Regions from separate parts of the Shewanella sp. MM_2022_3 genome, predicted to be linked through region 2. Evidence: riboswitches for the same ligand, from Rfam matches in the RefSeq annotation. Region 2 holds a riboswitch; each other region holds the start of a gene.

Region 1 (4,276 bases), on a different contig from region 2:
GAAAAACTTAAGATGCGCGAAACCACGGATAAGCTTATTCGCACAATTGAAGACTTAGATGCACTGCGCGACCGAGCCAATGTGACCCAGGAAGAATTACTCAGCCAGCAATCGGAGCAGCTAAACAAGCGCTTGTATTTCTTATCCTTAGTCTCGGCAATTTTCTTGCCTCTAGGCTTTTTAACCGGTTTGCTTGGGGTCAATATCGGCGGTATTCCCGGTGCGGATAACGCATGGGCTTTTGCGACCTTCTGCGGCATTTTAATATCGCTGGTTGCCCTGCAAATGGCGCTCTTCTATCGCTTTAAGTGGTTGTAGACTGTAATAAAAAACGCCAATCTCGAGATTGGCGTTTTGTTTTGCAGATTGCCGTTAATACGGCAATTCAAACAGGTTGGTCATGACTTTATAGAGCTCTGTGCCTTGATGCACCGACGCCGAGGCAAAATGGAGTATAGGCACACAATCCTGCGGCAAACTGAGTGCCGTCAGCTCCTGCGCACTGCCATATAAGTCGAGTCGCAGCAGATTGACTAAGGTCTCACCCGCTGCAAGCGGCTCTCCCACGGGCGCCACATATTCCACCAAGCCCGCCATAGGCGCATGGTACTTTTTGTAATCCTTAAGATAACAGCCAAAACGCGGCATATTAACGGGTTCCACTTGCTCGGCAATCACCCCTCGATGGCTTAAATAGGCCAAAATGCCTTTAGCATCGACTAAAGCATCCTCAAGGCAAATGCGTTCTTGGCTCGCCAGTTCCAAGGTAAAAGCTGAAACGGCGATATTGAGATCCCGCCCCTGCGCTTTTGCCACTTCACTCAATTGCCACCAAGGACAAAATGCCGCCTCATCCATTGCGCCACCAAAACTATTGGGGATCACCAGTGTGTAAGGAATCGTGAAAAACTGCGCCGCGGCAATATCATATTCAGGGCAATACAAATGTTTACAGGATTTAGGCCCAGTATGCAGATCGAGCACTATATCCGCCGCATGGGCCATAGCCTGTAAGCTAACCGCCAATCTGTGGCCCGTGGTCACACCCCAATCATTACGTAACCGCTGCTGGCAAGCTTCAATCAAGGTGCTGCGATATGCTTGAATAAGTTCGCTATCGCTAAGCTCGGCATGCTCGCTGTACCAAGCGGGTAAATCTATCGCGTGATTTAAGTACTCACGATTCCAGTTTACGCCAGTGATAGGGTCAAAACGCCCCAATGTAAACTCACCGCTTTTTTGATTAATCCCCAGCGGATTAGCCAAGGGCACTAAGGTAATCTCACCTAAGATGTGGCAATTTTCCAACTGTTTCATCAATTGATAAATCACCGCATTGCCTTGCACCTCAGCGCCATGGACATTAGCCTGAATATACACTTTAGGGCCAGATACGTGACCACTTGGCTTGAAGTGATAAATCGGCAGCGTCAGAGCCTGCCCTGCGGCAAGCTCCCCAATTTGCAGAGACGATGTTGTCGGCAACATACTAAACGCCTTCAAACAAATTTTCGTGCAACGCTTTAACCACTTGTGCCGCTTCGGATTCGGCTACTAACACACACAAGTTATGCGGGCTGGCACCTTGGCAGATCATCCGCACATTATGGGGTTCGAGCACTTCAAACACGCGGCGACAAATACCCGCAGTCGTAGCGATACGATTACCGATAATCGCCACCAATGCTAAACCATCCTCCACGCGCACGCGGCAATGTTGCGATAATTCTTGCAGCAACGCTTCACTTAATAAACCTTGCCCGCTTGAATCGGAGCCGGTTTTATCTAGAGTGAGCGATACGTTAACTTCGGAGGTAGTGATCAAATCCACACTGATCTTGTGTCTTGCCAATGTGGCAAAGGTTTCAGCCAAGAAGCCCTGTGCATGCAGCATTTGTAGGCTGTGCAGATTGAGTAGCGTCTGGTCGCGGCGCAGCGCCACCGCGCGGAACACGGGTGCATCTTCAACCTGATGGCGGATCCAAGTGCCACCCCTTTCAGGCTCCTTGCTTGAACCGACAAACACTTGAATTTGTTGGCGCACGGCCGGAAGAATCGTCGCAGGATGTAATACTTTGGCACCGAAGGTCGCCATTTCAGCGGCTTCGTTAAAACTGATTTCGGCAATCGGATGGGCGTTTGGCGCGAGGCGCGGATCGGTCGTGTAAATCCCGGCCACATCGGTCCAAATCTCAACCGCAGAGGCTTTTAAGGCTTCGGCTAACAGTGCCGCAGAATAGTCGCTACCGCCACGGCCAAGCGTAGTGGTTTGTCCCGCCTCATCTGAACCAATAAAGCCTTGAGTCACAATCACTTGTTCAGATAACAGCGGCAGTAAATGCTCACGAGAGAGAGAGGCAATTTGCTCAACCTGTGGCTCGGCGCGGCCAAAATGGCTGTCGGTTCGCAGCACACGGCGCACATCAAAGGCACTCGAGTTAGCGCCTTTTTCCCGCAATACCGCCGCAAATAATGCCGACGAACACTGCTCGCCAAGGGACAATAACTCATCCATGGTGGCCTTACTGCGCTGGGACGCCAGCGCTTCGCTTAATACCGCCATACGGCTTAACAGCTTATCTAATGCGGCAGCAACATCGTTAGGGCGACCCAGTTTATCTAAGATAGCGTATTGAATCTGCGCAATTTGCTTTAATCGTTGTAAGCGACCATCGTCGTTTATTGACTCTTGGGTCAGTTCAACCAACAGGTTCGTCACGCCACTGGAGGCGCTAACCACCACTAAACGGCAATCGGGATTGCTCAGTACGATATCGGCGCAGCGATTCATTGCACCGTAATCAGCGACTGAAGTACCACCAAATTTTGCGACAACAAGGGACATTAGCGCACCTCCGCAGAAGCAGAAGACACGGCACAAACTAGGATAAGATATTGATTAACTAACATGATTACGCTCCGAACTAACTTCGTTCGAAGAGCCTGGTGCTCAATGATACGCACCCCAATAGAAGGGAAACAGCAATCGTCACCAGAAGCTCTCCACCAATTACAGGTGACAATCGTTAGGATTCAGCCTAAGCGACCGACATAAACATGCAGCAACCATATCTATGCCTCGGCGTTAATCTCCCTCATCAATCATCGCTGGAGTTTGTGCTCCTCTGACTGACTACCTAGTTAACGCTCCTCTTCTGTTCCTTTCCGCCGGAAAGGGACGAAAAAAGTAGCAATAAACCCCTAATGAAGTCAATGCTAATTTCACACACTATATACAAATTCAATAAACGCATTTAAAAACAATGGGAATTTAAAACGTTTGCGACTCATGCCAAATGAGAATAGGGAAAAATCAATCAGATCTAGCAAAGAAGAAAAACAAACTAGCCTTGCCGTGAGAGCAGCAAAGCTTAGCCAGAGGAGCGATTAAAAGCGTCAATCGCGGTTAGGTGACCAAGTCCGGTAGCTCATAAACCAAACGCACATAGTCGTTAAATCGACCTAAACACACCTCTGTTTGCCCGGCTAAAGTACAAGGCACTAAACTCACCTCGCCCTGTTCCACCATGTAGATAGCGTATTGATTAAACTTTTTTCCCAACTGCAAGGCCATGCTGCGATCAATAAACACGGCCCAGCTCTTCTCCATATGGGATAAATCTGGCGATGCCCCAATCAGTGCACGATAGGGACTGCCTAATAATTCAATTTCACGTAGAAGTTGGCGGTCGAGTAATCGGTTTTGGCTGGGAGTGAGGAGGGTTGAAGCGGGATTATGGGCGGTAATTACAGCAAAGGAAAAATCACAGGATAATGCTTGAGTAAGCAAAAACAACGGCGTTTGATAATGCTGCCACAAATCTTGAGTCATGTTGTCCATTGGTAGTCTAGTCGAAAAATGAACCCGCGCTAGTTTAACAGAGAGCCTAAAAAATCCAAAGAGGCGTGAACTGGCTCACAAGAATTAAAAATACATTAGTTATACTAATCAATGACTAAAGTAAATATCATGGTAAATCAGCGTCTCAGCCTGAAATTTGTTAACATTTCATTTGTTAACAAATGCCTAAAACGAGTACAATGTCGTCATTGGCCAGTTAAGCAGATAACATTAAGTTTGCTTAATCTTGACAAGGGTTTGTTAGATTCCTCTGCGAAATCACCTTATGCTGGCCAGACATCTTTTAAAATGTGTTCTACATTTGATTTATCATTTAAACATTTTAAAAAAAACAATAGTTAAGGAACTATTTTTAACTATTGCTTATCGAAGTTGATACTGGTTACGTTTTATCGTATTACACTTTAAACGTTC
Region 2 (4,276 bases):
AATCACTAATATACTTCTATACATACAGACACCTCACCCAACATCAGTATAATTATTAGTTAATCAACATACTCACGTAAAAATCATCAATTCCAACGGATAAAATCAAAAAGATCGGACAGGCACTTTTTATGCTTTAACAATCGACCAATAACACCTGAGCCGAAGGAATACACCATCCCCTCGGAGTTGCCGCAGGGCATTTGCGTTCGTTGCGTGAGCGAGGCATGGATGCCGAGATAGCGCCAGTCGAATCAGGGACGAGCGTCTGACGCGATAGCATAAGAACGCTTAATGCCCAAGGGGCTTTCAACTCCGTTAGGGGGCGGCAAGGGAGATCCAAGAGGGAATTGCTGTTGATCCCCTCTTGGTCGGGTGTGGGTTGAAGACCCACGACCTTGATTCACCTCGGCCGAAAGGCCGCTAAATAACCAGTTCACTACTTTGTGAACCGACAAAAATCTTTCCATGGCTACCGCACTTGGCTAACACCCATTAGCCAAGGGATTACACTGCTGTAATGCTTTTATAGAATCTAGAATCTAGCATCTAGCATCTAGCATCTAGCATCTAGCATCTAGCATCTAGCATCTAGCATCTAGCATCTAGCATCTAGCATCTAGCATCTAGCATCTAGCATCTAGAGACTTATCGCATATTGTTCAGGAGGTGTTCTCGCGAAATAAAGATACATCTTCCTGATGCAAGTGAACTGAATCGAGGTCACGATTAAGTTTCATCCTTGTTAAAAACCTAAGATAACGTTCTGTTTAACATCTGTCTACCACTTTCACATTACAAATTAGATAGTTAAGTGATGACTTAAGTTTATTTGAATGGATGCAGGCTTACTCAAGCCCACAAAAAACCAAGGGGCCCGTGGGCCCCTGGTTGATAGCGTGTAAAAGTGCCTTATGCCGTAGCTAACAAAGGCTGATTTTTCGTTTTACGCAGATGATAAGCAGTGAAGAGCACAAACCACAGGGCGCTTACGGCGAATCCAGCTAAGGTTGAATGCATAATCCCCATGGCCAAATAGCCTAAGGTGGCGCCAAAGGCGATGGCTAAGGCATAGGGTAGCTGGGTCATCACATGGTCAATATGGTGGCAACCTGCCCCCGTGGCCGACAAAATACTGGTGCTGGAAATCGGCGAGCTATGATCGCCAAACACTGAGCCCGCAAGCACTGCGGCAAGCATTGGCAGCATTAACGCGATATCGCTGGCAGCGGCCATGTCGCCGGCCAGTGGCAACATAATACCAAAGGTGCCCCAACTGGTTCCGGTGGCAAATGCCATGGCGCAGGACAACACAAACACCACCGCAGGCAACACTTCCATTGGTAAGTTACCGTTGGCGAGGGAGGCCAGATATTTGCCTGTCTCAACATCGCGAACAACCGCACCAATCGCCCAGGCAAACAGCAAAATATTAATGGCGGGTAACATGGCCATCACGCCTTGCGGGGCGGCTTTAAGCCAGTTTTTAGCGCCCAATTTTAACCGCAGCGCAAGCAGAATTGACACCGCCAAGCTGCACAGCGCGCCATACACTAGCGAGGAGCCCACATTGGTGTTTTCAAAGGAGCCAAGTACGCTAAATGGCAGCCCTTTTTCATCCAATACTGCCGCACCAGAGGAAATCATAAAATACACGGTCGCGCCGGTGAGGGTTAGGATCGGCAATACCATATCGATCATGCCACCGTTACTTTCTTCAGGGCTTTCCATATCTAAGCCGATTGGACGAGGCTTAGACGGATCCCAAAGCTTCCCCTCCAGCGCCCATGCTTCATGTTTACGCATCGGGCCGATATCCATTTGAAAGATAATCACCACCAGCACCATCAACAGGGTAAACACGGCATACAGATTCATCGGGATCATCTCAACAAAGGCTGAGATTGGACTTTGCTCGCTAATGCCGTGGGCGGCCATAATGCCACCGATAAGCGCGATAATATAAGCGCCCCAAGAAGAGATGGGCATCAATACGCACACGGGCGCAGCGGTAGAATCTAAAAGATAAGCCAGTTTAGCGCGGGAGATTTGAAAGCGATCAGTCACCGGACGGCAAATGGCGCCAACCGACAAACTATGAAAAAAGTCGTCAATAAAAAACGCAAACACCATCACGCCAGTTAAGCCTTTCGCGCCGCGACGGGTCTTAGCGCGCTTAGCTGCCCACTCGGCAAAGGCGCGGGTGGCGCCAGAAACCGTCATCAGACTAATGAGTCCGCCAAGCAACAACATAAACAGCAACATATTGATATTGTCGCGATTAAGTGCGCCATCGACCCAAAAAATCTTCAGCACGGTATTGAACATATAGTGCAATGAATCAAGGGGAGAAAACTGATTGAGCAACAAACTGCCGGCCACAATCCCTACGCCAAGGGATAACAGTACGCGACGTGTGATGATCGCCAAGGCGACGGCTAACAAAGGGGGAAGTACTGACCAACCTGAGTCAGCAAAATGACTAATGTCCATGATCTCTTTTCACCAAAAAACGGGTGGAGATCTACCGAGAGGATAAAGAAACAAAACCTATAGGGAGGTATTACTCCTCAGCCCCTTCAGGTAGCGCTCCATAGTGGATGACTATGGCAGTCTTGCACCTATTTGATGCAAAACCAGCAGCTCGGTTTGATGACCTGGCTACTTCGGCGCTGACTCCTTTCCTTGTACATCTGCGGCATCACCCTCCGCACAAGTAGTCATAGGCAGCGCGCCTCTACTTAAAGGTATTCGAGCGGGCATTCTAGCGAGATGGGAACTGATAGCAAGTATTTTGATCCCACTCGCGTATAAAACAATGAATCACCTACAAGTTGGTAACACAAGAAACATCCACCTTTCAAGCGTTGCAATAGCGCCAAATGGACTTATACGAGTAAATGTTTACCAAAAAAATCTAAGGTTCTTGTCCATGCGAGCTCAGCCGTTTGCTCATCATAACGGGCGGTGGAATCGTTATGGAAACCGTGATTCACATTCGGATAAAGGTAGGCAATATACTCGGCTTTATTGGCCTTTAATTGGGTTTCATACTCGGCCCATGTATCGTTAATCCGTTGATCTAATGCGGCAAATTGCAACATCAACGGGCCTTTCACGCGGCTACGCAGCTCAGTTGCTGCGGGTGTGCCATAAAAAGGCACGCCTGCCGCAAGCTCATCGGGAATGGTGGCGGCGAGCATATTGACGATATAACCACCAAAGCAGAAACCGACGGCACCGAGTTTGCCATTACTCTGCGGGTGCGCCCTTAAAAAATGCGCGGCGGCGATAAAGTCCTGCTCGATTTTAGCTCTATCAAGGCTCGCTTGCATGGCGCGGCCCGCATCATCATTACCAGGATATCCACCAAGGCTGTAAAGCGCATCGGGGGCAAAGACGATATAACCCTTGGCCGCTAAGCGGCGGGCCACATCTTCGATATAGGGATTTAAGCCTCGGTTCTCGTGCACCACCAATACCACAGGGGCTTTTTTACTGAGATCTAAGGTCTTAGGATCGCCCGCCTTTTGGCCTGGGATCAGCAACGCGTTTGGCAAGACTAAATAACCGCGACCTTCACCATAACCATCGGGGGATGGAAATTTCACATAACTGGCTTGAATGCTGGGATCGTTAAAGGAGACTTGCTCGGCTAAGGCGTAATTAGGCATTAGTGCGCCCGTCAGCGTGGTCATGGTAAAACCCAGTGCCACTAGGCCCGCAAGGCGAGCCATAAACTCACGGCGGTCGATAATGCCGTGGGCATATTCGTCATACCAGTCAAAGGCTTCCTGAGGAATGACAGGGAAAGGTGGTGTGGTTAGTTCTGGCTTATGATCTGGGCTCATCGTTCTTTCTCCATTTAACAAGCTAACCACTGGTTTATATTCCCTAGCTTGTGAGTTATCTAGCGGCCTTACCAAGAGTAAAGGATGAGAGCTTATCAGGGCAATTAGCTTTGTGCCGCCTATTTAATAATTCTCCACTCATCAATAGCCAATTTATGGTTGATCATGCGCCCAAATTGGCGTGAGCTTTTTATTCCCTAGGGGCATTTTTGTGTATAATGTCGCCAAACAACATACTAATATCATTACATTTCAATAACATAAGTTACTAATGGAGTTCAAATGGCTATAGGGATATGCAGGGTACTTTGTACCACTGTCACGCTCACGCTTGGGTTAACGGCTTGCGATAATCAGGTTTCTGATAAGTCAGCAAGTATTCCCGCTTCGCGCGAGTATCAGATTATTTCTACTTCACACCTCAA
Region 3 (4,276 bases), on a different contig from region 2:
ATCGGCAATAAAGCCGTTCAAGAACAATTGCGTACCGCATTAGCATTAGGTGCTGATCGCGCGATTCACATTGATACTGAAGAAGAGTTAGCACCAGTATCAATTGCCAAATTACTTAAAGCCGTACAAGAAAAAGAACAAGCGCAATTAGTGCTGTTTGGTAAGCAATCCATTGATGGTGATAATAACCAAACGGGCCAAATGTTTGCTGCATTAACGGATATGCCGCAAGCGACCTTTGCTTCAGCAATTAAAGTTGAAGGTAATTCACTTCAAGTTGCTCGTGAGATAGATGGTGGTATGCAAACCTTAAATCTACCATTGCCAGCTGTGGTGACTGCGGATTTACGTTTGAATGAGCCACGTTATGCCTCATTACCTAATATCATGAAAGCCAAACGTAAGCCATTAGACGTCCTGACGGTAGCTGATTTAGGTGTGACGCTCAAAGCGCATCAAACGGTGATCAAGGTAACGCCGCCTGCTGAACGTAAGGCCGGTATTATGGTTGCGTCGGTAGCAGAGCTGGTTGAAAAGTTAAAGAATGAAGCGAAGGTGATCTAAATGGCCATTTTAGTATTAGCAGAACACGATAATGCGGCGCTGAAACTGGATACCGCTAAAGTTGTCACCGCAGCTCGTGCGATCGGCGGTGATGTACATGTATTGGTGGTGGGCCATCAATGTGTTGCAGTGGTGCAAGCTGCTCAAGCTCTACAAGGTGTCGCGCAAATATTAGTCGCCGATAACAGTGCTTATGAAGCGCATTTAGCCGAAAACGTGGCTAAATTGCTGGTGGACTTAGCACCAAACTACAGCCATATTCTCGCAGCGGCATCGAGTGCGGGTAAAGACACGTTACCGCGTGTGGCAGCACTTTTAGATGTGGCGCAAATTTCGGAAGTGATTGGCGTGGTGAGTAGCGATACCTTTGTTCGCCCGATTTATGCGGGTAACGCCTTAGCGACAGTTCAAAGCCATGACGCTATCAAAGTGATGACAGTGCGTGCCAGTGCGTTCGATGCGGTTACACAGGGTAATAATGCTGCTGTGACTACCTTGGATAAAGTGTTTGAAGCCAAAGCTCAGTTTGTGTCTCAAGCGCTGACAGTTTCAGCACGTCCAGAGTTAGGAAATGCTGGCATTATCGTATCTGGTGGCCGTGGCATGGGCAGCGGTGAAAACTTCGGCATGTTAGAGCAACTGGCTGATAAGCTTGGTGCCGCAGTAGGTGCTTCGCGTGCGGCGGTTGACGCAGGCTTTGTTCCGAATGACTTGCAAGTCGGTCAAACTGGTAAAATTGTCGCACCTAACCTCTATATTGCAGTCGGTATTTCAGGCGCGATCCAACATTTAGCGGGAATGAAAGACGCTAAGGTGATTGTGGCTATCAACAAAGACCCTGAAGCGCCTATCTTCCAAGTTGCCGATTATGGCCTCGAAGCTGACCTGTTCGAAGCCGTTCCGCAGTTGATTGCAAGCTTAAGTTGATTTTATTTGTGAGCTAAGTCAAAGTAAGCGGCTTCGCGGTGGTAACTGCTTAGCCGCTTATGTTTTTATGAGCCTCACGCCCATGTATGGGCGTTCTTAGAAGTAGAGGCGCGCCAAATATCAGTAGTGATCAGTAGGGTGATTCCGTTGATCGTTCACGAAAGGATTTGGTGCCGAAGTAGTTTGATTTATCACGATCAACTGCTGGGGTTGTGTCTAATAGGTACAACACTGCCATAGTATTTCCAGATACGGATATTAGGAATAGTTACTATGGAGCGCTACTGATAGGACAGGTGATCTTGGGTATCTATTGCCTTTTCCCACCAGTTCAGTCGCCCTCCATTCGTATTTTGACGAAGAAATAATCAATGACTGTAGTTAGTTATGCCGATTCGGCGCTTTCTTTGCTCCCGCCTGTGGTTGCAATTGTATTGGCGATTTTTACTCGCCGAGTGCTTCTTTCCCTCGGTTTAGGAATTGTGATTGGAGTATTATTGCTCAATCAATTTTCTCCTGTGGCCAGCGGTGAGTTTTTATTTAACAGTGTAAAAGGACTTTTTTGGTCGGATGATGGCGTAAATTCTTGGAATTTATACATTCTCGGTTTCTTGATTGCATTGGGGATGATCACCGCTCTAATTACTGTGAGTGGTAGTGCACGGGCATTTGCTGATTGGGCAAGGTTACATATTCGTAATAAGCGCGATGCGAAATTACTGACCATGTTTTTAGGCTGTGTTGTTTTTATTGACGATTATTTCAATAGCTTAGTCGTTGGGTCTGTCGCAAGGCCTGTTACCGACCGTTACCATATTTCCCGCGCTAAGTTAGCTTATTTATTAGATTCTACCGCAGCACCAGTTTGTGTCATTTCACCGGTATCAAGTTGGGGCGCTTATATTATTGCGTTAATTGGCGGAATATTAACAGCACATGGTTTTGCGGACTCTGGTCATTTGAGTGTATTTATTCAAATGATCCCTATGAATTTCTACGCAATATTCTCTTTATTATTACTGCTTTGTGTGGCGTTTATGGGCTTAGATGTTGGCCCTATGCGTGAACATGAATTAAATGCCATGCGCGGTAATTTATACGATGAGACTAAAGGTTTACCGCCAGGTGCTAATGCTGATTTACCCGAAGCTGAAACAGGTAAAATCCTTGGGTTATTCCTACCTATCACAGTACTGGTATTTGCGACCCTGTATTTTATGATCGATAGCGGTGCTCAAGTATTAGCTAAAGAAGGCATTGAATTTAATATTATTTCTGCTTTCGAGAAAACCGATGTGAGTTCATCACTGTTCTTTGGTGCCCTGATTGGTTTAGCGGTTGCGCTGGTACTTAACTTAGTGCAAGGCGTTGAAAAATCAATGGTATTAAAAGGTGTAGTGCAGGGCGCTCGCTCTATGTTGCCTGCGATTTACATCTTGTTATTTGCTTGGACCATTGCAGGTGTGATCGGCCAGCTTGAAACCGGTAAGTTTATGGCTAGCCTAGCCACTGGGAATATTCCCTTTGCTTTCTTACCTGCATTAATGTTTGTGTTAGCGGGCCTGACTGCATTCTCTACAGGAACCAGTTGGGGTACGTTCGGGATTATGCTGCCGATTGCCGCCGATATGGCGATGGGCAGTCACACAGCTATGATGTTACCTATGCTGGCTTCGGTATTAGCGGGGGCGGTATTTGGTGATCATTGTTCACCGATTTCTGATACCACTATTTTGTCGTCGACGGGGGCCAGTTGCCATCATATCGACCACGTAGTGACGCAGCTTCCCTACGCCGTAATCGTTGCGCTGATCAGCATGATCGGCTACGTAGTGCTTGGCTTAACTGAATCGGTCAATGCAGGATTAGTGACTTGTAGCATATTGTTTGTATTGACGATTTTTGGTTTGCGCATTAAATCCAAAAGTACGGCTTTATAAGTCCGTGATTTAACTTCGCTCTTATCTTGAGAATGTAAAACAAATCAGCCAGCAACTATGCTGGCTGATTTTTATCTACTCAGTATCTAAAATTACTGAGTCTGATTGAGCCCACGGCGGTTGAGTAAACCTTCAGTGGTAGGCTCTTGGCCGCGGAAGTTCTTGTAAGCTTCCATTGGCGCAATACTGTTGCCCACTTCGCGAATGGTCTTACGGTATTTCATGCCGATCTCACGGTTTAGGCCGCCTTGGGTTTGCACATAGGCAAAGGCGTCAGCCGCTAAAATTTCACTCCACATATACGCGTAGTAACTTGCTGAGTAACCACCTGGGAAGGCGTGGGCAAAGTAAGTTGACTTATAACGTGGTGGTACGGCGGTGATATTTAAGCCGTGCTTTTTCAGCGCATTAGCCTCAAAGGTCGCTACATCTTGCAATGGTGCATCAGGGCTTAATGAGTGCCATTCCATATCCACTAGCGCCGCAGCCATATATTCTAACGTATCGAAGCCTTGGTTAAAGCTGCCGGATTTTAATAGTTTTTGCAGTAACTCATCAGGGATAGGCTTGCCTGTTTCGTAGTGCTTGGCGTAGTTGGCTAACACTTTAGGGTGGGCCGCCCAATCTTCTTCGAAAGTCGATGGAAATTCCACAAAGTCACGGGATACCGAAGTCCCAGAAAGACTTGGGTAAGTCACTTTGGAGAACATACCGTGGGTACCGTGGCCCATTTCGTGGAACATCGTGGTGACTTCGTTATAGCTGACGAAGGTAGGTTGGCCTTCAGGCGCCTTTTTAATGTTCATCACGTTAACTACGACAGGCTTAGTACCTTCGAGGAAGGA

The links. A riboswitch is a leader RNA that binds a small molecule or an ion and turns the genes downstream of it on or off. The one in region 2 is predicted to bind lysine.
Region 1: linked by a shared signal. The riboswitch ahead of lysC (lysine-sensitive aspartokinase 3) and the one ahead of MMG82_RS20015 (Na+/H+ antiporter NhaC family protein) in region 2 are both predicted to bind lysine.
Region 3: linked by a shared signal. The riboswitch ahead of MMG82_RS17610 (Na+/H+ antiporter NhaC family protein) and the one ahead of MMG82_RS20015 (Na+/H+ antiporter NhaC family protein) in region 2 are both predicted to bind lysine.

What each region holds. Positions count from the first base shown of each region.
Region 1 is NZ_JAKZGV010000001.1:49,347-53,622, forward strand. It holds gene MMG82_RS00265 (zinc transporter ZntB) at 1-318, shown strand, start outside; gene MMG82_RS00270 (succinylglutamate desuccinylase/aspartoacylase family protein) at 373-1,488, opposite strand; gene lysC (lysine-sensitive aspartokinase 3) at 1,490-2,845, opposite strand; lysine riboswitch at 2,989-3,163, opposite strand; gene MMG82_RS00280 (DUF3293 domain-containing protein) at 3,407-3,841, opposite strand.
Region 2 is NZ_JAKZGV010000068.1:112-4,387, forward strand. It holds gene MMG82_RS20015 (Na+/H+ antiporter NhaC family protein) at 913-2,493, opposite strand; lysine riboswitch at 2,577-2,748, opposite strand; gene MMG82_RS20020 (dienelactone hydrolase family protein) at 2,889-3,851, opposite strand; gene MMG82_RS20025 (hypothetical protein) at 4,134-4,276, shown strand, end outside.
Region 3 is NZ_JAKZGV010000047.1:25,392-29,667, forward strand. It holds gene MMG82_RS17600 (electron transfer flavoprotein subunit beta/FixA family protein) at 1-564, shown strand, start outside; gene MMG82_RS17605 (FAD-binding protein) at 565-1,491, shown strand; lysine riboswitch at 1,587-1,783, shown strand; gene MMG82_RS17610 (Na+/H+ antiporter NhaC family protein) at 1,863-3,431, shown strand; gene MMG82_RS17615 (M3 family metallopeptidase) at 3,524-4,276, opposite strand, start outside.